Regions from separate parts of the Clostridium cellulovorans 743B genome, predicted to be linked through region 1. Evidence: a T-box and tRNA genes for the amino acid it is inferred to sense, from the RefSeq annotation. Region 1 holds a T-box; the other holds one or more tRNA genes.

Region 1 (12,318 bases):
ATAATTATCATAGCAAGAAAAAAATGAAACAAGCTTATCAAAATGTATTGAATAGATAAACTTAGATAGAGACAAAATATTAGCAATACGGAATTTAACTATAGTTATATACTTATGTCTGCTTTTCGTAAAAAATGGCAAACTGTTAGTATTAGGGAGTTCAATTTCAGTAGTCCACCATTCAACTTATGCCATCTTGATAAAATAACATAGATTTTTAACCGAAACACATATAATTAGAAAACATAGGAGGAGACGAATTATGTTAGGATTTCTAAAGAAAAATGATGGGAAGGCCATTAACGTTAATGACATTGATAATTTAATTGGAAAGGTAGAACTAATTGATATCAGAGAAGAATACGAATATAAAGGTGGAAGTATAAAGGGCTCTAAAAATATCCCAATGGGAGAATTGCTTGGGGACCCAGATAAATATTTAGATAAAAACAAAGAATATTACATAATGTGCCAGTCAGGGGGAAGAAGTTCAAAGACTTGCAATGTTCTTTCAAAGCAAGGCTATGATGTTGTTAATGTTTCTGGTGGAATGGGGTCATATGCAGGTACAAAGCGAGAATAATTATTTTTACGGCATTCTCAAATTAGACTCTGTTATTGATACAATATTGAAAGGCTTTAAGAATAGAGAAGCAATAGATATCTCTAATGTAATGTCCCGATGACGTTATTCAATTTTAATAAAGCGTTTGGATCAATCTTTAAGGTTGTATTTTCTTCACCTAAGCCACCATAAACAAAAGGAAATTCAAGAAGTTTTTCATCAACTATATACGGTAATTCGATTCCAAGCATTGGAACATTTCCTACTGAAAACCCTGTTACTGATTTAACTTCGTCTTTATTTGCTAATCTAACATTTTTACAATTTAATAACTGTTTTAGTTCCTTGAAGTTTACATGACCTCTTTCACCTGATATAACTAACACATAAAATCCTACAGCAGTATATAATATTAAGGTTGGTGCTATTTGAGCAATATGAACATTAAAATACTCAGCACCTTCCTTAGCTGTGTAAATATGCTTATCATTATGAATTATTTCAAATGAAAACCCACCTTTTTCTAAAATATATTCTATATTTTTCATCAAAATCACCTTTACATCCACTACGTATTTTTTATAAATCAATATTATATAAGTTCCATTATTGAAACATCATAAAAAATCTACAGAAACTTTGAAAATTAATATATCCCCATGAGCTTTTTTAGGGCAACTTATATCTGATATTTCCTAATTATAACATTAAATCCTATAGTATTAAATAGATATTGGTTAATAAATTGTAAAATTATACATTTTTTATATAACAATACTCATGTTGCAATCAATGTTAGCTTATGTGTTGAGTTAGTGCCAAAAATGGAAAATTATTAGTGAAATAAGTTATAATATAGTAAGAACAAGTATTTAGGAGGCTAAATAAGTATTTATTACATAAAGGAGAGTACTATTATGAGGTTGTCTGATTATGATTATCTAGCTCTAGCATTTGAGGAAGCAAATCAAGCATTTGAAGAAGGAACGTACCCAATAGGAGCCGTTATTGTAGATGATGATGGAAATATTGTGAGTAAAGGAAGGAACCGTGTCTTTACTGAATCAGATTGTACTGCTCATGCTGAAGTAGATGCAATTAGGAAGGCTGGACATAAATTACTAGATATACCAAACAAGAGGTTTGTGAAAAATAATTTAACACTTTACACAACTTGTGAGCCTTGCCCGATGTGTACATGTACTATCTTATTATCTGGAATTAAGAGAGTAGTTTGGGCTGCAGACGATGATGAATATGGTGGTATTCGCAAATTTAAAGAAGGACCTCACTTCATTAACTTATTTGATACAATAACATATACTGCATCTCCTTATGATGATCTTGAGAATAAACAACGAGATTTACTGGCTCGTTGGAATATCGGAAGAGGAATTTTAAATACTGAGTGGGAAAAGCCAAAATAAGTTCCAATGAAGTTTACTTATTGAAAGTGTTGGAAAGGAATAATTATAGAATATTTTTATGTTAAGAATTACAGGTGGACAATCCCGCCTGTAATTTTTAAAAGCTATAGATATAGCTGATATTTGTATAGATTGGAGAAGGAAATGTTCCATGAAATTTATTTATTGTCCTATATGTGGTGAAAAACTTAGTGAAAAGAATATTGGTGATGAGGGTTTGGTAAGGTATTGCTTTACCTGCAATAGACCTTATTTTGATAGCCCTTCAAGCTGTGTTGAAGTTTTGATTCTTAATGAGCATAACCAGATATTATTATTGAAGCAAAATTACATTTCGAAAACCCATTGGGGAGTAGTGTCTGGATATGTTAATAATGGGGAGACATTAGAGGAAACAGTAATAAGAGAGGTTTTAGAAGAAACAGGACAAGAAGTTGAAAAGATGCAGTATGTGGAAAGTTATTATTTTAGACCAAATGAATTAATAATGGCTGGCTTTATTGCTTTTGTAAAAGCAAAACCCTTTAATAATTCTAATGAAGTTGATGATATCATGTGGTGCGAAATTGACGAAGTTAATAAATATATTGCAAGGGTCAACAATATGTCGGGGATACATTTTGATAATTCAATGAAGTTACTAAAAAGTCTTCGCTGAATATGACCTATAAAGAATTCTAGAAGAGATTGACTCCATTAAGTATCCAGCAGATGAGGATATTAAGAAATTCTTTTACGGTGTTAAATAAATATATGACTAGGCTTTTGTTATAGAAGGCTTATATGGAGAAGCATTCCACCGAATTGATTTAGTATTTTTATGTGAATATATTGGAAAAATAGAGAATGCAAAGATACAAGGAGATGCTAATCAAGTAGGATTTCAATGGCTTCCTATTGAAAACTTAATGAATGAGCCTCTATATCCTTCAAAGCTTCGATCACAAATAATTAATCTTTATAATAATAGAGAAACAGAAGTTTATCTTGGAAACGAGAGTATGGGATAATTTCCTTATAAAATGTTTGTTTATACTGAAAGTGAGGTATTTATTAGTGGAGGTTCTATTGTTTTTGATAATGGAGATATTTACAGAACAGTTCCACCAAAAAGAGCTTACCTTTCGTATTTAGTAGTAAGAGAAGAATTCCGAAATAAAGGAATTGGAACAGAGATTATTGATTATATCACTGAATAAGCACTACAATTAGGGATTGCAGTGCTTACAATCAATGTAGAGCACAGAGCACCAAGAGCTAAAAAACTATACTTAAAAAAGGGGTTTAACGAGACTGTACTTGAAAAATCTCAAACTATCCTTTTGTTAAAAAGATTATAAATAAACAACCAAAATGTTTCATTGTGTCTATTTCAACAGTTCTTGACCATGCTTCCAGTCATCATCATTAATTGCTCTCAGTACTCTGCAAGGATTACCTACAGCGACTACATTTGCTGGTATATCTTTCGTTACAACACTTCCAGCACCTATAACTGTATTGTCTCCGATTGTAACTCCTGGAAGAACGATGGTACCAGCTCCTAGCCAACAATTTTTTCCGATATATACTGATTTATTAAACTGCGTTACAGGCATACGCATTTCTGGTGTAATTGGATGGGCTGCTGTTGCTACGATAACATTAGGACCAAACATTGTGTAATCACCAACATAAATATGTGTATCATCCACAAGGGTTAGATTAAAATTAGCATAAACATTGTTACCGAAATGTACATGTTTACCTCCCCAATTACTATGAAGTGGAGGTTCAATATAACAACCATCACCAAACTCAGCAAACATTTCTTTTAACATTTTTATACGTTTCTCATATTCAGTAGGACGAGTTGCATTAAAATCATAAAGTCTATCCAGACATTTCGTTTGTAAGTTCATTAATTCCTCATTGGTACAATCATAAATTTTCCCACTGTGCATTTTTTCATATGTTTCTATTGTTCTCATTCCTTTCTATTAATCATGAGTATATCTACCTACAGCCATAACTAAGGATATTTAGAAATATTCTTGTTACTTAGTAGAAACTAACTTGTAAATAAAATTATATCTCCTAAGGTCCCATCATTATAGACTGAATTAGGATATGATTCAATAAGTTTATAGTTACTCTTTGTGTATTCAGAAACAACCTTATTCCAAAAATGAACAGAGGCTATATTTTTAGGGTGCCTTTTCAATTGCCATTTACCATGAAACATATCAAATACTTTCATTGCAGCGAACCTACCTACACCAGAGCGACGATACTTGTACATTACGAAGAACTCTGCCAAAGAATAATCAGTTACCTCATCTACTTCAGGATAATCATTTATCATTACAAATCCAGCCAAGTTCCCATCAACAACTATAAAAAATGCCCATCTTTTTTCCTCGGTCCAATAACAATCAAGATAATTATATCCATATAAGCCGAGTTTATTCACATCTCTATTATCCCATTGTGAAAATTCATAATCATATTTTTCAAGTAAGTTTCTAAGAATTTCTTTATCTTCAATATTTACTTTTTTAAGTTCTATAGTCATTTATATCTTTCTCCTTAATATATCTAGTGATAAGAGTCTTTAAACTTTTGACTGTTTCATTTTTCACTTTGAATACATAGTTTTTAAGTAAAGAATTCTCCTAAGGCATATTGATTTTCCAATATGTAAATAGATTTTTGTATGTAGTTTTAATCATAAAGCTACATTTAAAGTTCTGTGCTACAGCCACAAAGCTTGATAAGTTGTAAAGCGACTTTATTGTGGCGTATATATTATAAGTTAACTTATTTCCTAATAGTAGGGAATTTGTAATAAGTAGTAGTTAATATATGCTAATTATAACGTTAATTTAAGTATAAGGATATATTTTAGATAGATGTTTAAACTTTAAAGGAAGAGGGTTTATAGATACCCACAGTCATAACTAAAAATATTTTTGTTACTATTCAAAAGAAGCAAGGGATAAATTTAACGGACAACTTGAATTTTTGATATGGGTATCTATATATTTGATTAGGGATATACAACATATTATAATTAAGTAATAGATAATTATAATATACAACAATAGGTGGTATCGCGTATGGATTATAAAAATATTGCTCCTTGGGAGTTATTGCAAAAGAAAATGACATGGGAGCACCTAAACTACATCCATAATAAAAGAATTTTAGACTTTGGAAGTGGAAGTGGCATGACAGCTAACCATTTTGCCATAGACAATGAGGTTATAGCAATTGAGCCAGATGAAAAGGTGCTTCAGGATAGATTTAAAGAAAATAATTATACACAAATAAAAGGAGACATGAATAGACTCAAGAATTTCCAAGATGAATCCTTTGATATGATATTGTGTCACAATGTTTTTGAATATGTAGATGAAAGAGAAGAAATTTTAGAAGAGTTTTCAAGAATATTAAAGAAAGATGGATTTCTTTCTATTGTAAAACATAATAAGGCTGGAAGGGTTATGCAAATGGTAGTGCTGCTTAATAATTTTGAACATGCTAACGAATTATTAGCGGGAAAAAATGGGCATGCACAGCAGTTTGGCACGATTAATTACTACAAGGATAAAGAAATATTGGAATGGTCAAATAAATTTGAAATAGAAAAAATCCTTGGAATGAGAACCTTTTGGGATTTACAACAGAATCAAGAAATTCAAAAGGATGAGACATGGCAGGAGAATATGTTGGAAATTGAATTGAAGGTAAGTGAATTAGAAGAGTATAAAGCAATAGCATTCTTTCATCATATTATTTTAAGAAAAAGGTAATGGCCATATTTTTCAATATGAACTTTAATTTACAGATAACAATAGCTTATTAGACAACATTTTCTTAAGTGGATAATCATAGACTTTATAGATATAAATTTTAAAGAGGTAGCTATGGCTTTTTATATTGATGCAAGGGCTGTCAATGAATTAATGAGGAGTAAAAATTATAGAGAAGAAAAAAATTTTACTTTAGAAGAGTTGGCACAATATGATGGAAGTAATGGAAAGTCTGCTTATGTTGCGATAAAAGGGATAGTTTACGATGTAACCAAAGAACCCACTTGGGAAGGAGCAGAGCATTTTAACATAAAGGCTGGCAAGGATTTAACAAAGCAGTTTGATTCTTGTCATGGAGAAATTGAACTCCTTCATGATGTACCTAAGGTTGGGGTACTTATAGAAAGTGATAATGAGAAAGGGTCTAGAAATATACCGGAGCCTACCTATGCATTTAGTCCTGATGATTGGATTAGGTATCTTACACCATTAGTTAATCAGGCACTGGAAGAGGCTAACGTAGAACCTAATACTGAACATGTGCTCCAGAAATATATTATGGCTGGAGTGTTTGTTGGACAAGGACGGTCTATTGAAGATGCTATTAAACTAGTAAGTGAATGGGAAGACACAGGTTTATCTAAGTTATTAGAACAGAGCAAAACAAAACAGCGTTTAATGTAGTTTTGAGAACTGCTAGAGTTTTTAAAAGAATAGGGTTAGCCGTAAGGAACCTTTAAAATCCCCAGTCATAAAATACACTAAGGACAACTTTGTCTTACACGAAGTTTAAATAATATGGGGGAGAAACGATGGATAAATATGAAGAGAGCAAGAGAGTGGAGGAACGTGAGAAGGAGATAAAAGAAATAGAGGATGACCTGAAAATAATAAAATATTATTGTAATAAATTAGAGAAGATGTGCAAATGCTATAGATGCTTTCTAACAGATCTAAACAACAATGCGATGCCTAATTATACAGATAGAATGAGAAAAATAAAGAAAACTGAAGAAGCTCATGGAATTGATAATATATTTAAGAGTCTTTTTCAGGTATTGCGACATAACGAAGAAAATGTTGAGGAACTAAAAAAACATCTGTAGTATTTTTTATATAAGTTCAAGGTGGAAATCTTTATTAAAGGATTGACATAGGTAAAAACTTGGAATATTATAAAGTAGTAAATAAGGAATTGAAGCTTGATATTTTTACCTGTTCATATAATGCTTTTCTAATGAAGAGTTTCAGTCATCAGACTATGGATTGATGAATAGGGTAGGATTTGGCTTTGAAAAGAAATGCAGTGATGGGAAGAGTAACCTAGGAATTTATCTAAAGAGAGCCGGGATTTGGTGAAACCTGGTGATAATGAACTATGTGAACATGGCCCCTGAGTAGGTTGTCTGAATAATTAGGATAACCCGTGAGAGTCGACGTTAAAAGACAGAGTGATAATGGTCACTTACAAAGGTTTCTTTAGTGATGAAGAAATAAATTAGAGTGGTACAGCGATAATACGCCTCTAAATAGGATTACTTTCCTATTTAGAGGTTTTTTAGTTTTTATTTTCTAAACTACATAAGTTTTAATAATGAAACTACATTTAAAATTCTGTGTCATAGAAACAAAGTTTTATAAGTGCTGAAGAGCTTTATTCCAAAATATATAGGTTCTATTTATTGAAACTATATCAAAATTCTATAGAAATATTGAAAAATCAATATATCCTTAGAAGATCCTTTATGGGAACATATATACATTAATTGACTACATAGCAACATTGAGGAGGAAGAAAACATGAGTAATGAAAAAACTTATTACATCACAACCCCAATCTATTATCCATCTGCAAAGCTTCATATAGGTAATACATATACCACAGTTGCAGCGGATGCTCTTGCAAGGTATAAAAGATTAACAGGTTACGACGTTATGTTTTTAACTGGAACTGATGAACATGGCCAAAAAATCCAAAGAATAGCTGAGGAAAAAGGTGTTACACCAAAGGATTATGTTGATGAAATAGTAGCAGGAATACAAGATTTATGGAAGCTTATGAATATAAGCTATGACAAATTTATTAGAACAACTGATGATTATCATAAGAAAACTGTTCAAAAGATATTCAAACAACTTTATGATCAAGGTGACATCTACAAAGGTGCGTATGAAGGTTGGTACTGTACACCTTGTGAATCTTTCTGGACAGATACACAAGCAGTAGACGGCAAATGTCCTGACTGTGGAAGACCGGTAGAAACAGCGAAGGAAGAAGCTTATTTCTTCAAAATGAGTAAATATGCAGATAGACTTATAGAATATATAGAAACTCATCCAGAATTTATTCAACCAGAATCAAGAAAGAATGAAATGCTAAACAACTTCTTAAGACCAGGTCTTCAAGATTTATGTATTTCAAGAACTACCTTTACTTGGGGAATACCAGTAGAATTTGACCCAGATCACGTTGTTTATGTTTGGATGGATGCTCTTTCAAACTATATTTCAGCTCTTGGCTTTGATAGTGATAATGACCAGTTGTACAAGAAATACTGGCCATGTGATGTTCATTTAGTAGGTAAGGACATCATAAGATTCCATACAATTTATTGGCCAATTTTCTTAATGGCACTTGGTCAAGAATTACCAAAGCAAGTATTCGGACATGGTTGGTTACTTGTTGATGGTGGAAAAATGTCAAAATCAAAAGGAAATGTAGTAGACCCTGTAGTTCTAGTTAACCATTTTGGAACTGATGCTGTAAGATACTACTTACTTCATGAAATTCCATTTGGTTCAGATGGTAATTTCAACAGCGAAATCTTCATAAAGAAAGTAAACTCAGACCTTGCAAATGACCTAGGTAATCTTTTATCTAGAACAACAGCAATGGTTATAAAATATTTTGATGGAGTAATTCAACCACCAACAGATAAAGAAGATATCGATAATGAACTTATCAACATTGCTCTTGATATGCCTAAAAAGGTTGAAGCTGCAATTAATGAATTAAATCTACCACAAGCTCTAGACGAAATCTGGACTTTAATAAGAAGAGCTAATAAATATATAGATGAAACAACTCCTTGGATTTTAGCTAAGGATGAAGACAAGAAAGCAAGACTTGGAACGGTTTTATATAACTTAATCGAAGCGTTAAGATTTGCATCTGTTGCTGTAAGTTCATTCTTACCAGAGACAGGAACAAAGATTCAAGAACAATTAAAAGTAGACGTAGCTACTTGGGATAGTATATCAGCTTTCGATGGAACTCAAGCAGGAGTTACTTTAGAAAAAGGCGACGTTATCTTCCCAAGAATAGATGTTGAAGCTAAGCTTGCAGAGTTTGAGGCTTTAAAGGAAGCTGAACAACCAAAACAACAAATGCAGCCATTAAAAGAAGAAATATCTATAGAAGATTTTGAAAAAATCGACTTAAGAGTAGTAAAGGTTCTTGCTTGTGAACCTGTAAAGGGTGCTAAAAAGCTACTTAAATTAAAAGTTGATTTAGCTGGAGAAGAAAGACAGGTTATCTCTGGAATAGCTCAATACTATAAACCAGAAGATTTAATAGGAAAATACGTTGTCCTTGTTGCTAACCTAAAAGCTGCTAAGCTAAGAGGTGAAATATCTCAAGGAATGATTCTTGCAGCATCAACTGACGATGATTCAAAATTATTCACTGTTACAATTCCAGAAGAATTACCAACAGGAAGCCAAGTAAGATAAGAAAAAAATGAGTTAAGGAATTTCCTTAACTCATTTTTATTGTTATTTTTTACTATAGTGCAAGGTTGAAGTAGTATACTCCGTGATCATTATAAGCAGCTATTTTAGCTATGCCCATTGATTTTCTTGTTACAACTCCTGCATCATTAACAGAAGCTACAGCACCATGTAAAGATACCCATTGTATATTATCAGTTCTATCTAAGTCTAATAATAGAGTGTTGTTAAAGTTAGTTGCTAAATCTACTGAACGAGATCCAAGCATAAATTTAAATACAGAGTGAACATTACCATCATCAACTTTAGATCTACCAGTAGAGTCATCTAAGATTATTCTTATAGATCTTGATAGTCCACTTATTTCTGAAAGACTGCTCTTTAGTTCACCAAGTTTAATTTTTTCAGCACAGCTTAATGTTGGATCATTTGCGCCAAGTGTATAGATAGAAGGTGCAATTTTTAAATATGCATTGATTAATGCATCTGATTTGCTATATAAGTCATTTAATTTATCTCTGTTAGAGAAAAGTAGGATTAAGTTTAGATCAACGCCTTTTAATCCATTTTGTAAATCTACAAGCATTTTTCTTAAGTTATCAACATCACCAGTAGAATTTATAATGCTTATAATTAGATTTAATCTAATTTGGATAGCTGTTTTTTCGTTTCCGTCTGGTAAAATGTCAATTGCTTTTTGAGCAATGTCAACATCAGCAAGGTCTAGAGTCTTTGAAGCTTGATTTGTTTTTAATGTTGCTATTGCAATATTTATTTTGATTTGAACTTGAAGTAATCTGTCATTAAGTGCAGTAGCTGCTGTTGCATTTCCAACGCTTTCTTTGATGTATACTTCTGCAAAATCTTTTGCCTTTTGAGCAATAGTTATAGCATCATATGTTGGTAAGCTTACACTTGCTGTTTCTGCAATTTTAACATATACATCAGCTTGACCTTCGTATATACGAGCTTGAATAGCTTCGATTTTTAGCTTTAATTCAATCTTAAGGTTTCCGTCTGGAAGAGCATCAACAAGAGCTTTAGCAGTATCTAATTCTTTAATAGCTAATTCAACATCTACTTGAACAGAGATAGAATTTGCTGCAGTTTCTGCTTTTACAACTTGGTTTCTAGCATTTAATGCAGTTTGTGATAAGTCTATTGTAATCTTTATTTGTATAAGTTTGTTTAATAAATCTTGCTTAACTTGTCCATCTGGAAGAGCGTCTACAAGGTCGTAAGCTTCTAGGTATAGTTTGATAGCAATGTCTATGTCAACTTGTGTTGAGTAGTCATTTGGTACTGAAGCTTCAGCTTTTATTACAGCATTTTTAGCATTAAGTATAGTTTGTACAAAATCTATATTTATTTTAACTGCTACAAGTCTGCTTAATAATCCTTCTTTAAGGTCTCCATCTGGAAGTGAATCAACAAAACCTTTAGCTTGTAGATAAATGTTGATTGCAATGTCAAAGTCAGCTTGTGAAGTGTTTTCATTTAATATTAAACCTTCAGCTTGTGCTACAGCATTTTTAGCATTAAGGATATTTTGTGCTAAGTCTATAGTTATTTTGATTTGTAGAAGCTGATCAGATAATTGTTGTTTAACTGGTCCATCTGGAAGAGCATCAACAAGACCTTGAGCTTCTAAGTAAAGTTTGATTGCAATGTCAATATCAACTTGTGTTGAATTTTCATTTGGCAATACATCTTGAACCTTAATTATAGCATTTTTAGCATCAAGTATTTTTTGTGCTATTTCTATAGTAATATTGATTGATACAAGTTTATCCTTCAATCCTTGTTTAACTGGTCCGTCTGGAAGAGCATCTACAAGACCTTGAGTTTCTAGATAAAGCTTGATTGCGATGTCAATATCAATTTGTGTTGAGTTTTCATTTGGTAATACACCTTCAAGTTTAACTACAGCATTTTTAGCATCAAGTATTTTTTGTGCTATGTCTATAGTAATATTGATTGATACAAGCTTTTCTTTTAATGTCTCTTTAGCATCTCCTTCTGGAAGAAGATCTACAAGACCTTTTGCATCGATGTAAAGTTTTACTGCAATGTCGATATCAATTTGTGTTGAGTTTTCATTTGGTAATGAACCTTCAAGTTTACTTATAGCAGCTTTAGCAATAAGTAATTTTTTTGCTATATCGATATCGATATTTATTTTTGTAACTCTTTCTTTTAATTCTTCCTTAGCTGGGCCTTCTGGAAGGTTTTGCACAAGAGCATTAGCTTCTATATAAAGATTAATTGCAAGGTTAATATCATCTTGTGTTGAGTTTAGACCTAATCCTAAACCTTCGATATTAGCTACTGCATTTTTAGCATCTAGTATTTGTTGAGCTATTTCTATTGTAATTCTAATATTTATTAACTTATTTAATAAATCTAGTTTTGTTTGACCGCATGGAAGTAAAGACACTTTATCTTTTGCAGCATTATAATTAGCTATTGCAATATTTATATATTCTTGAGTGCTTAAGTCAACAATTGAACCGTCTACCTTAGTTGTAGCTTCAAATGCATCTAAAGCATATCCTGCTGATGTAACTGAATCAATTAATACATCTATTTGTATTTGAAGAAGAGTTTTTCCTAGGCAACTTGGTAAACCTTCAAGAGAAGCTTTAGCATCTTCAATATTTTTATTGATTAATTCTATTTTTTCTCTTGTAATAAGAGAGAAATCAAAAGATGTTCCTGTTTGTGATTTTATTACGAAACTATTAACATCACCTGAAATAGTTGCTACTAAATCTCTTGAAGTTATTAAGTGTTGAATAATAGC
Region 2 (12,318 bases), 1.0 Mb from region 1:
GAATAAATAAAGATATGAAGGAAATAAAGTCGCAGTTACAAGTAGAAACAGAAGAAAATGAAAAGTTGCAAGATGAAGTAAATATGTCCTCATCAGATCTATTCATAGAAAAAAAAGCTAGAGAAAATAGCGATTTAATCAAAAATGGCGAAATACCAGTGGTAGATGGCAATAAATAATTAAACAATTAAAACAGGATAAATATTAAGGAGGAATTTTTTCAACATGGCTTTAAAGGCAGGAACAATAGTAGATGGAGTGGTTGTTAATATAACCAAGTTTGGCGCATTTGTAGAGGTAGAGGGGAAGACAGGTCTTGTACATATATCTGAAGTTGCGGATAATTATGTCAAAGATATCAAAGAACATCTTAAAGAACAAGATAAGGTTAAGGTGAAAGTTCTATCAGTTGAAGAAGATGGGAAAATCAGTCTATCTATTAAACAAGCGAATCCAACAAAAAAGACCGTTAGACCAATGGAAATTGACTGGAATAAAAATCAAAGAAGTGGTGGCGATTTTGAAGATAAGCTTTCAAAATTCCTTAAAGACAGTGAGGAAAGATTCCAAGATATAAAGAAACATCAAGACGTAAAAGGAAAAAGCAAAAAATCAGTTATGAAATAGTTTCTTGTAAGGCAAGAATAAAAATACTGCTTAGATAAAAAAGGTATTCTAAGCAGTATTTTTATTTAAAAAAATAGCTTTTTCAAAAAATGAACTATAAAAGTGTTAAAAGTTTCAAGTTTCAAATCATTTAAGAAGTTTATATAAAACTTCAGCCATCGGTAGTTTAGAACGTTATTAATAATAATAATTTATGTTGTCATTTTTAAAGAAGATTAATTTTCCATCTTCAGTTTTTATAGAAATAAAAGTATCTTTAATGGAAACAAGTTCACCAGTTATTGAATGTCCACTAGTGGGTTCAATGGTTATTGTTTTTCCTTGGTAGTTTTCGTTGATAAAGGTATCTAAAGCTTTTTTTATATAAGGGTGATCATTAATATTTAGAGATAAAGCTGAATTATCTTTTGATAGTGGTATAGAATTTTTTTTAGTAAAGTCTATTATACACTCGAGCCCGCAATTGTTATTGAGTATATTCGATATGTTTTTGCAATTTTCAAATTCGTTTTCTAAAAAGTGCGTTGCTGAAGTTTCCATAGCTTCCTGAGAATTTTTGGAGCTACTATTTAGGTTTAGTACTATGTTTCTGTTTGAACTTTTATTGAGATCTTTTTTTAAGTTTGATAAAAGTAAGATTAATAAAAAGTTATATATATCCATAGTAGTCTCCTTTAGAGAAAGGTTTGGAAAATCTCCAAACCTTTATAAACTACAAAACGATTCTAATAGAAATAATCTATAGCATCTATATTAATATTTAAAATTCTATTTGGAGGTGCTGTTTCTCTTATTCTTACAAAATTGTCGCCTACAGAAAGAACTTCTCCAGTCAAAGCCTCAGCCACAGGTCGATTTCTAATAACTATAGTTATAGCTACATGACAATAATCGTGTTTTATTAATTCAGCCATCATTTTCACCTCTAGGGATCAGGTAAAATAACTCTGTCCCTAAAATTAGTATATTCCTATGATTGAATTCAGGTTCCATTAAAAAAATTAAAATTATGTGTTGACATATATGAAAACCTATTATATAATAAATCTTGTCGCTGAGATACAATATAAAGAAGCGACGCAAGAGTACGTGCCGAAGTGGCGGAACTGGCAGACGCACAGGACTTAAAATCCTGCGATGCTAACACATCGTACCGGTTCGATTCCGGTCTTCGGCACCATTTAAAAATAATATCGCGGGGTGGAGCAGTTGGCAGCTCGTTGGGCTCATAACCCAAAGGTCGTAGGTTCAAGTCCTGCCCCCGCAACCATTAAAAGATAATAAGGCGGAATAGCTCAGCTGGCTAGAGCATTCGGTTCATACCCGAAGTGTCGTAGGTTCAAGTCCTATTTCCGCTACCAAATGTGCCGAAGTGGCGGAACTGGCAGACGCACAGGACTTAAAATCCTGCGATGCTAACACATCGTACCGGTTCGATTCCGGTCTTCGGCACCATTTAAAAATAATATCGCGGGGTGGAGCAGTTGGCAGCTCGTTGGGCTCATAACCCAAAGGTCGTAGGTTCAAGTCCTGCCCCCGCAACCATTAAAATAGAATAATAAGGCGGAATAGCTCAGTTGGCTAGAGCATTCGGTTCATACCCGAAGTGTCGTAGGTTCAAGTCCTATTTCCGCTACCAGATAACTCCACAATAAAATGTGGAGTTTTGTTGTTTTACGAATACCACAGGTTTTACCTGTGGTTCTAAAAAGCTTCTAGCGATGAGTAGAAAAAAAGAATACCTCCAATGTAAAATGGTAGTAGGTTTGCCGACCACAACCAAAAGTACAAAGGAGGTATATCCGTAATGGATAATAGTAGTTTAGCACATAGTAAATGGAATTGTAAATATCACATAGTCTTCGCACCAAAGTATAGGAGACAAATCATATATGGAAAAATAAAAGCGGATATAGGGGTAATACTTAGAAAGTTATGTGAACATAAAGGAGTAGAAATTATTGAAGCAAATGCATGTAAGGATCATATACATATGCTTGTAAGTATACCTCCGAAGTTAAGTGTCTCTCAGTTTATGGGGTATTTGAAAGGTAAGAGTTCATTGATGATTTTTGACAGACATGCAAATTTGAAATATAAATATGGGAATAGGCAATTTTGGTGTAAAGGCTATTACGTTGATACAGTTGGAAGAAACAAAAAGATAATAGAAGAATACATAAAGAATCAAATACAGGAAGATTTAGCATATGAACAAATGAGCTTGAAAGAATTTATTGACCCGTTTACGGGTGAATCAGTAAACAAAGGCAAAAAATAAAGCACCTTTTAGGTGCAGCCAGTAAAGGTATGCGGTTGGCAAACCGCTCAATGTGCGAGTAGCACGGCCAGTAACATGCCCTTATAGGGCTAAAGCAAACCACCCGTTTGACGGGTGGTCCTGATTTTATATAAGAAATTATAAAATGTAAGAATTGAGGATAGACTTAAAAATATAATCATAATAAGTAAACTTTTTATGAAATGATAAGAAGGATTTCTTTTGATTAAATTATATATCTTTTTTAATTAGTTTATTACGGAATTCGTGATTTATAAAATTAGTAGTTAAGATATGTTACAAAAATTAACATTAACTTATATTTATCTTGTGAATATTTTTATAATTTCAGCATATATTTGTAGTTTCAATAAAAAATAAATTTTATTTGTCCTACGATTATTTAATTAACACCTAACTAATGACAAAGATTTCCATACAACTCTGATATAATGACCTTACTTAATAATCAGAGGGGGTTATATAGTGCAGTATGGCGCAGATATGATGGAGTATAAACGGGTAACAAAAGAAGATAAGGATGAAAAGGCTAAGATCTCCAAAAGGGACATAGTGAAATTTATAGGACTGTTTGTATGTTCATTTTTAATAAGTAGAGTATGCCTTATTAATGATACGGCACCCTTTGGAATTTCCTTTGTTGCAGCAACAGGGCGAATAAAAAGGTTTAATTATAGTCTTTGCTCGGCTTTTGGTACATTTGTAGGGTATGTAACCTTAGTTGATCGTATTAATAATTTATGGCTATATTTATTTTTAATTGCTGCTATAGTTTTTTATAACTTAATTGCAGGAAAAAAATCTATAAAAGAAGATAGTGTTTTTGTAGGAACAATCATTTTGATTATAGAAATTATTTATACATTTATTGTGCATCACTATTCTATAGATGTAATTATTATTACAACTTTATTGGATGTAGTCACTATAATACCAATATTTCTACTTTTGGTTTATTCTATAAAGTCTTTTAAAAATTTAAATACTCGATACATATATTCTAGTGAAGAAACTATAGCTATGGCTATTCTTTTAGCGCTTATGGTTTCAGGAACTTGGGGTATTGAAATCTATGGAATATCGTTAATAAATATTGTTGCAATTATTATAACTATGATTTTGGGATACATAAATGGAAGTGCCGTAGGGGCCTCTATAGGTGCTGCTGTTGGTGTTATTTGTGGTATGTCAACTAATTCTATGATAGATTATATAAGTTTGCTTGCATTAGCAGGCCTTGCAACAGGTGTATTTAAAGAACTTGGAAAGATAGTTAGTTCTCTGGCTTGTATAATATCTATCGTATTACTACTTATATATAGCAAGTTTCAGATGGATTTTTCAATGATTGAGGCGTTGATTAGCACAGCAATATTCTTATTAACTCCAAGTAAAATTTATGAGAGATTCAAGAAAGAATTGAATATAAATAAAAAAGAAGAAATATTAAAGGAAAATTATAATTCTAAAATAAAGGAAATTTATAAAGAGAAGTTAAATAACTTTTCTAAGGTTCTTCATAATATATCTAAGGTTCTTGATGATTTAGCTGATAATGATAAGTTAGCAATGAAGCAGAAAAGTACAAGGATTGTAGAGAACTTAGCTGATAGGGTTTGTTCAAGTTGTAATATGTATAATATTTGTTGGAAAAGAGAATTTTATTTGACACATTCGGCTTTCCAAGAATTATTAGAACAATATGATTATGGCACCGTAGCACTTCCAGATGAGTTAGAAAGAAAATGTGTAAAGAGGACGGTGCTTATAAAGAATGCTGAGGAGTTAATGAATAACTTTGTTATAAGTGAGATGTGGAGACAAAGACTTTGTGAAGGTAGAGAAATATTATCAAATCAGATAGAAAATATGGGGAGGTCTGTAGAAGAAATAAGTGAGGAATTCAATGAGGAAGTTTGTTTCAATGGAGACCTTGAAGAATTGCTTATACATAATTTTAACAGGCATGGTGTGAGATACTATGATCTAATGTGCTTTAAAACTAAAGAAAATAGGATTGTTATTAAGATGGAAATGGAGTCTTGCGGGGGCTCTCAAAGTTGTGTAAAAGACGTCTTACCGATATTGAAAAACGTTATGGAAAAAAATATGTGTGTAAGTGATGAGGGATGTTCTATTAATCCTAAGACTAATAAATGTACCGTTACTTTTGAGGAAACTCCAAAGTATCATGTAGTTTCTTATGTAGGAACTGCAGCAAAGAGTCAAGAAAAAATTATGGGTGATAGCTATACTTTTAATAAGTTAAAAGATGGAACATATATGGTTATGATAAGTGACGGTATGGGATCAGGACCACAAGCTTGCAAAGAAAGTAATGCAGTCGTAGAGCTGATTGAAAAATTTACGTTAGCAGGATTGTCTAAAAGCACATCTATAAATACTGTGAATTCCATAATGAATATGAAGTTTGAAGAGGATGAGAAATATTCTACAGTGGATTTGAGTACAATAGATTTATATGGTGGTGAAGTTGAGTTTATTAAGATTGGTGCTGCAGCTAGCTTTATAAAAAAGAAGGATCATATAGAAGTAATAAATTCAAAAACGCTTCCTATAGGTGTTCTTGATAAGCCGGATATAGACGTAACTAAGAGTGATGTTGAAAATGGTGATTTTATCATTATGGTAAGCGATGGGGTAATAGATTATAATGGGGATAATACAGGAAAACCTCAATGGATAGTTGAACATTTAAAAGAAACAAAGACAACAAATCCCAAAGATTTGGTTGAAAGCATTATAAAGAAGGCTAAAGAACTTTCTAACGGTAAAGTGAAGGATGATATGACTGCTATTGTGTCTAGAATCTATAATGTTTATTAAGTATTTTTTCAAAATATATTGAATTTTTCATTAATACAGATATTAATTTTAAGCATAGGCTGACCTATGCTTGTTTTACTATTTTCTTATGTTATAATATCCATATGTCACGTGTGGATTTATCGAGCTAGGAGATTGCATAATGGATAAGTTAATTAAACAAGTTAAAAAAACCATAAGTTCAAATTCGATGGTTAGTATAGGCGACGTAGTAATTGTTGCGCTTTCTGGTGGTCCGGATTCTGTTGTCCTTCTTCATGTGTTTAATGAACTGAAGGAAGTGTATAATCTTACATTATACGTGGCTCATGTGAATCACTGCATAAGAGGTGATGCTGCTGATTCTGATGAAGCTTATGTTATCGAGCTTTCCAAGAAACTAGGAATTGAGTTTTTCGTTTTAAGAGAGAAGGTCGAAGAGATAGCAAGGGATAGAGGAATATCTAGTGAGATGGCAGGAAGGGAAGTTAGGTATAAGTTTTTTGAAGAACTTAAGCATAAACTTAAAGCAGATAAAATAGCCGTTGCTCATAATGCAAATGATCAGGCGGAAACTGTTCTTATGAGAATAATGAGAGGTTCAGGAACGGAAGGTATTGAAGGGATAAAGCCTGTTAGGGATGGAGTATATATAAGACCGCTTATAGATGTCTCAAGATCAGAAATAGAACGATATTGCGAAGAAAATGGACTTAATCCTAGAATAGATGCAACAAATTTAGAAACAATATATAGCAGGAACAAGGTTAGATTAGAACTAATACCATACATACAAGAAAATTTTAATTCTGATATCATAAATACCTTGGTAAGGTTATCAGATACAGTGAAAAAGGATAATGAATATTTAGAAGCCATAGCTAATGAAAAATATAAAAGCTATTGTGAAGTAAGAGAAAATAAAGTTATAATAAGTAAAAATGCATTTAATGAGCCAGAGTCCATATTAACAAGAGTAATAAGAAAAGCTTATAATACTGTGGCAAAAGGGTTGTTTAATTTTGAGAAAAAACATATTTACGATATAATTAAGCTTCAAAGAAATAATTCAGGGAAAAGTATAGACTTATTACACGGAATTATTGCATATAATAGTTATGGACATATAGAAATAGGATATAGTTTAAAAGGAAACAATAATTTAAAATGGAGGTACAAGTTACCTGCAAATTCAAGGATGTACATAGAAGAGATAAAGAGTTATGTTGAGACGGAAGTTATAAGTTATAAAAAAGATATGATTTTTTCCAAAAGCTATTTAACTAGATATTTCGATTATGATACAATAAAAGATGACATGTTTATTCGAAACAGAGAAAATGGTGATTATTTTATTCCCTTTGGAATGAACGGAAAGAAAAAATTGAAAGACTATTTTATAGATGAAAAAGTTCCAAAAGAAGAACGGGATAATATACCACTTGTTTGTTTTGATGGTAACATAGCTTGGGTAGTGGGATATAGAACCAGTGATATTTACAAGATAACTGAGAAGACTAAGAATATACTAAAAATAAGAGTAGAAGGTTGATTGTTTAGAAGGTGAATGTTTTATGAATGACTGTATAGAAGAAATAATAATTGACGAAATTATGGTAAGAAATAAGGTCAAAGAGTTAGGTGAAAGAATCACTAAAGATTATGAAGGTAAAGATTTATTCCTAATTGGTATATTGAAGGGTTCTATAATGTTTATGTCAGATCTTATGAAAGAAATAAAGATACCAATTGGTATGGATTTTATGGCAGTTTCAAGCTATGGATATTCTTCAGAGAGTTCAGGTGTAGTAAGGATATTGAAAGACTTGGATTTTCAAATAGAGGGTAAGGATATAATAATAGTCGAAGATATTGTTGATAGTGGTACTACTTTGAAGTACTTGGTCGAATATTTAAAGAATAGAAGACCAGCAACTATAGAGATTGCAGCATTTTTAAGTAAACCAGAGCGTCATAAAGTTGAAATAGATGCTAAATATATTGGTTTTGAAGTCCCAGATAAATTTCTCGTAGGCTATGGATTAGACTACGCAGAAAAGTATAGAAATTTTCCTTATGTAGGAGTATTAAAAGAAAGTGTTTACAAAAAATAAAGTAACCGAGAAAGAGAGGGGGGCCCTAATTGAAAAAATCATTTAGTGCTACGGTTTGGATATTAATAGTATCAGTTGTTATATTAACGGCATTTGTGCTTTCAAGTGGCGGAGGTAGTTCTAAGGTCGTTAGACTTGATGAATTTAAACAGTATTGGGAAGATAATAAAGTTAAGAGTATTGATATTAATCCTGATAATATGACTATTTCGGGAAAACTTACTGATGGTCAAGAGTATAAAGCTTATGTTACATCATCAGTAATAAATGAATATTTGCAAGCTAATCCAAAACAAGATGTTGAAGAGCAATATATACCACCAACTACAATACCAGTTTGGTTACAAGTTTTACCGACAATTCTTATTATCGTTTTAATGGTGGCCTTATGGATTATGTTTATGCAACAATCCCAAGGCGGAAATAGAGGAGCTATGAGTTTTGGAAAATCAAAACATAAGCTTGCTACTGCTGATAAAAAGAAAGTAACGTTTAAAGATGTTGCTGGTGAAGATGAAGAAAAAGCAGAACTGCAAGAAGTCGTTGATTTCTTAAAGTATCCTAAAAAATATTTAGAGATGGGAGCTAGAATACCAAAGGGTATGTTGTTGGTTGGACCTCCAGGTACAGGTAAAACCTTATTAGCAAAAGCTGTAGCGGGTGAAGCTGGTGTTCCATTCTTTAGTATTTCTGGTTCGGACTTTGTAGAGATGTTTGTCGGAGTCGGAGCATCAAGAGTAAGAGATTTATTTGAAAGTGCTAAGAAAAATGCACCATGTATTATATTTATCGATGAAATTGATGCGGTAGGTAGACAAAGAGGTGCAGGACTTGGCGGTGGACATGATGAAAGAGAACAAACTCTTAATCAGTTACTAGTTGAAATGGATGGGTTTGGAATAAATGAAGGCATCATTGTTATTGCTGCTACTAATAGACCAGACATATTAGACAAAGCTATACTTAGACCAGGTAGATTTGACAGACAAATATTAGTTGGAGCTCCAGATGTTAAAGGAAGAGAAGAAATACTTGCAGTTCACTCAAAGAATAAACCATTAGCACCTGAAGTTAAGTTAGATGTTTTAGCTAAGAGAACACCAGGATTTACGGGTGCAGATCTTGAAAATTTAATGAATGAAGCAGCTTTACTTGCTGTTAGAAATAAAAAGAATAGAATTACAATGGAAGAACTTGAGGAAGCAGTTACAAGAGTAATTGCAGGTCCAGAAAAGAAGAGCAGAGTTGTGAGTGAAAAAGATAGAAAACTTACTGCGTATCATGAGGCAGGGCATGCTGTTGTTATGAAACTATTACCAAATAGTGATCCAGTTCATCAAATAAGTATAATTCCAAGAGGAATGGCTGGTGGATATACTATGCATTTACCAGAAGAGGATAGAGCATATATGTCAAAATCAAAGCTGCTTGATGAGATGGTTGGACTTCTAGGTGGAAGAGTTGCTGAAAAACTTATCATTGGTGATATCAGTACTGGTGCAAAGAATGATATAGAAAGAACTACAGCTATTGCAAGAGCTATGGTTATGGAATATGGTATGAGCGATAAGCTTGGTACTATTAGTCTTGGAAAAGATGATAACGAAGTTTTCTTAGGTAGAGACCTTGGAAGAAGTAGAAATTATAGCGAGCAGGTTGCTTTTGAAATAGATGAAGAAGTTAGAGTTCTTATAGATAAAGCATATGCTAGGGCTGAGCAGTTGTTAACAGAAAATATTGATAAGCTTCATATAGTGGCTAAAGCATTATTAGAACATGAAAAAGTAGAAGCTGATGAGTTTGAATCATTATTCAATTTTGGAGTTTTCCCAAATAAGGAAAAGAACACTATAGATGAGAAAGTTATTGATATAGAGACTTCAGAAGAAAAAGCTTTAGAACAAGAAATTTCTACAGCTAAATCAGACGATGAAGTTGATGTTAAAGAAGATGTTAACAAAGAAGAAAATTAATTAGGAATAAATAAAAGCTGCTAAGCATACCTTAATTTATTGAGGAACGTATCTTAGCGGCTTTTATTCTCTTCTTTTTTAATTTTTACTTAGAGTGGAATAATATAAGTAACTTTGATATAATGTAATATGAATAATAAGTCATAAATAATTAATATAATTCGTAAAATTTAAATAATAACAAGAGTTAAGGAGATTGAGGCATGAAAAGTGATATTGAAATTGCTCAAGAGGCGAACATTATTCCTATAATGAAGGTTGCAGAAACAATAGGTCTTTCAGAAGATGATGTGGAACTGTACGGAAAATATAAAGGAAAAATAAACTTAGATGTTCTAGAGAAAAATAAAAATAAAGAAGATGGAAAGCTTATATTAGTTACAGCTATAAATCCGACACCAGCAGGAGAAGGAAAATCTACTGTTACTGTTGGTTTAGGTGAAGCTTTGTGTAAGTTAGGAAAGAAAGCTGTTATAGCGTTAAGAGAACCTTCGCTAGGTCCTGTATTCGGTGTTAAAGGTGGTGCAGCGGGTGGTGGATATGCGCAAGTTGTGCCTATGGAGGATATAAACCTTCATTTTACTGGAGATATGCATGCGATAACTTCAGCAAATAATCTTCTTTGTGCTGCTATAGATAATCATATTCATCAAGGAAATGCCTTAAATATAGACTGCAGAAGAATAATTTTTAAAAGAGTCCTTGATATGAATGATAGAGCTCTTAGAAACATTGTTGTTGCTCTTGGTGGAAAAATAAATGGTTTTCCTAGAGAAGATGGGTTTACAATAACTGTAGCTTCAGAAGTTATGGCTATTTTATGTTTATCAACTGATTTAATGGATTTAAAGAGAAGAATGGGAGATATAGTAATAGGATACAACTTAGAGGGGAATCCTGTTTATTGTAGAGAACTTCATGTAGAAGGTGCTATGGCTATGTTAATGAAAGATGCTATAAAGCCAAATTTGGTTCAGACATTGGAAAACACTCCAGCTATTATTCATGGAGGGCCTTTTGCTAATATAGCACATGGTTGTAATAGTATTCTTGCAACTAAAATGGCACTTAAGCTTGGTGATTATGCGGTTACAGAAGCAGGTTTTGGAGCAGATTTAGGAGCTGAGAAATTCTTTGACATAAAATGTAGATATGGTGGATTAAAACCAAGCTGTGTAGTTATTGTAGCTACAGTAAGAGCATTAAAGTACAATGGTGGAGTGAAAAAGGAAATTCTTTCTGAAGCTAATGTAGATGCTCTAAAGAAGGGCATAGTTAACCTGGGAGGACATATTGAAAATATAAAGAAATATGGCTTGCCAGTAGTAGTTGCTCTTAATAAATTCATAACTGATAAAGATGAAGAAATAAATGCTATTATGGAATATTGTGACTCGTTAGGAGTTAAGGTTTCTTTATCAGAAGTTTGGGCAAAAGGTGGAGAAGGCGGAAAAGATCTAGCAGAAAAGGTCATTGCTACAATCGAAGGCGAAAAAGCTGAATTTAAGGTATTATATGACGAAAAAGAACCTATTAAAGAAAAAATAGAGACTATAGCTTGTGAGATATACGGAGCAAAAGCAGTAACATTTACATCTGCAGCTAAAAAACAGATAGAAGAGTTAGAAAAGTTTGATTTAGATAAACTTCCAATTTGTATAGCTAAAACTCAATATTCATTCTCAGATAACCCTACATTACTTGGAAGGCCAAAAGATTTTGAGATTACTGTAAGAGAAGTTAAAATATCAAATGGAGCAGGTTTTATAGTTGCACTTACTGGAGATATTATGACAATGCCAGGACTTCCTAAGGTTCCAGCAGCTAACAAAATGGATATAGATAGTGATGGAAATATTTTTGGATTATTTTAAATAAACATTTTCTTGACCAATATTTCATGAATTGTTAGAATAGGTATGATATTGAGCAGCTTAGATGCTGCTCTTATTTTGTATTAAAACTTTATTACGGTATCTTAAAATAACAATATATATAATAAGTATTCTAAATAAATCATCGAAAAGGATTATCTTATAAGAATATGGTTTATAATATAATGGTTTAATATTCTTGAAACATAGAAAAGTGCTATAATTTGTTGTTATTTAAAAGATGCCTAACCAAAGGTTAAGGAGATGTAAGATATGGTTTTGGTATTAGATGTAGGTAATACAAACATCGTTTTAGGTGTGTATTCGGAAGAAACTCTTTTAAAAGAATGGAGACTTTCTACAGAGATTACAAGGACTGCTGATGAATATGGAATAAAAGTTTTAAATCTTTTTAAATTTTCCGAGGTAGATCCAAAAGAAATCACAGGAGTTATAATATCATCAGTAGTACCTAATATAAATTATTCATTAGAAAGAATGATAGAGAAATATTTCAAGATAAAACCAATGGTTGTAGGACCAGGAACTAAAACTGGAATAAACATAAAATATAAAAATCCTAAAGAGGTAGGGGCAGATAG

Evidence for each region. The T-box of region 1 lies ahead of metG (methionine--tRNA ligase). A T-box ahead of a tRNA ligase gene usually reads a tRNA of that ligase, here a tRNA-Met.
Region 2: it encodes a tRNA-Met, which carries the amino acid that the T-box ahead of metG (methionine--tRNA ligase) is inferred to sense. The anticodon was not compared.

The regions. Positions count from the first base shown of each region.
Region 1 is NC_014393.1:345,340-357,657, forward strand. Features, by position in the region: gene CLOCEL_RS01435 (rhodanese-like domain-containing protein) at 263-583, shown strand; gene CLOCEL_RS01440 (YbaK/EbsC family protein) at 667-1,113, opposite strand; gene CLOCEL_RS01445 (nucleoside deaminase) at 1,483-1,992, shown strand; gene CLOCEL_RS01450 (NAD(+) diphosphatase) at 2,144-2,650, shown strand; gene CLOCEL_RS22150 (GNAT family N-acetyltransferase) at 3,015-3,191, shown strand; gene CLOCEL_RS01460 (sugar O-acetyltransferase) at 3,360-3,962, opposite strand; gene CLOCEL_RS01465 (GNAT family N-acetyltransferase) at 4,043-4,546, opposite strand; gene CLOCEL_RS01470 (class I SAM-dependent methyltransferase) at 5,091-5,786, shown strand; gene CLOCEL_RS01475 (cytochrome b5 domain-containing protein) at 5,901-6,470, shown strand; gene CLOCEL_RS01480 (hypothetical protein) at 6,599-6,892, shown strand; T-box leader at 7,084-7,316, shown strand; gene metG (methionine--tRNA ligase) at 7,587-9,518, shown strand; gene CLOCEL_RS01490 (hypothetical protein) at 9,571-12,318, opposite strand, start outside.
Region 2 is NC_014393.1:4,562,021-4,574,338, reverse strand. Features, by position in the region: gene CLOCEL_RS18990 (FtsB family cell division protein) at 1-179, shown strand, start outside; gene CLOCEL_RS18985 (S1 domain-containing RNA-binding protein) at 226-627, shown strand; gene CLOCEL_RS18980 (LSm family protein) at 805-1,290, opposite strand; gene CLOCEL_RS18975 (hypothetical protein) at 1,353-1,541, opposite strand; tRNA gene CLOCEL_RS18970 (tRNA-Leu) at 1,719-1,807, shown strand; tRNA gene CLOCEL_RS18965 (tRNA-Met) at 1,822-1,897, shown strand; tRNA gene CLOCEL_RS18960 (tRNA-Met) at 1,912-1,988, shown strand; tRNA gene CLOCEL_RS18955 (tRNA-Leu) at 1,994-2,082, shown strand; tRNA gene CLOCEL_RS18950 (tRNA-Met) at 2,097-2,172, shown strand; tRNA gene CLOCEL_RS18945 (tRNA-Met) at 2,190-2,266, shown strand; gene tnpA (IS200/IS605 family transposase) at 2,435-2,908, shown strand; gene spoIIE (stage II sporulation protein E) at 3,395-5,776, shown strand; gene tilS (tRNA lysidine(34) synthetase TilS) at 5,919-7,307, shown strand; gene hpt (hypoxanthine phosphoribosyltransferase) at 7,330-7,869, shown strand; gene ftsH (ATP-dependent zinc metalloprotease FtsH) at 7,899-9,842, shown strand; gene CLOCEL_RS18915 (formate--tetrahydrofolate ligase) at 10,046-11,716, shown strand; gene CLOCEL_RS18910 (type III pantothenate kinase) at 11,990-12,318, shown strand, end outside.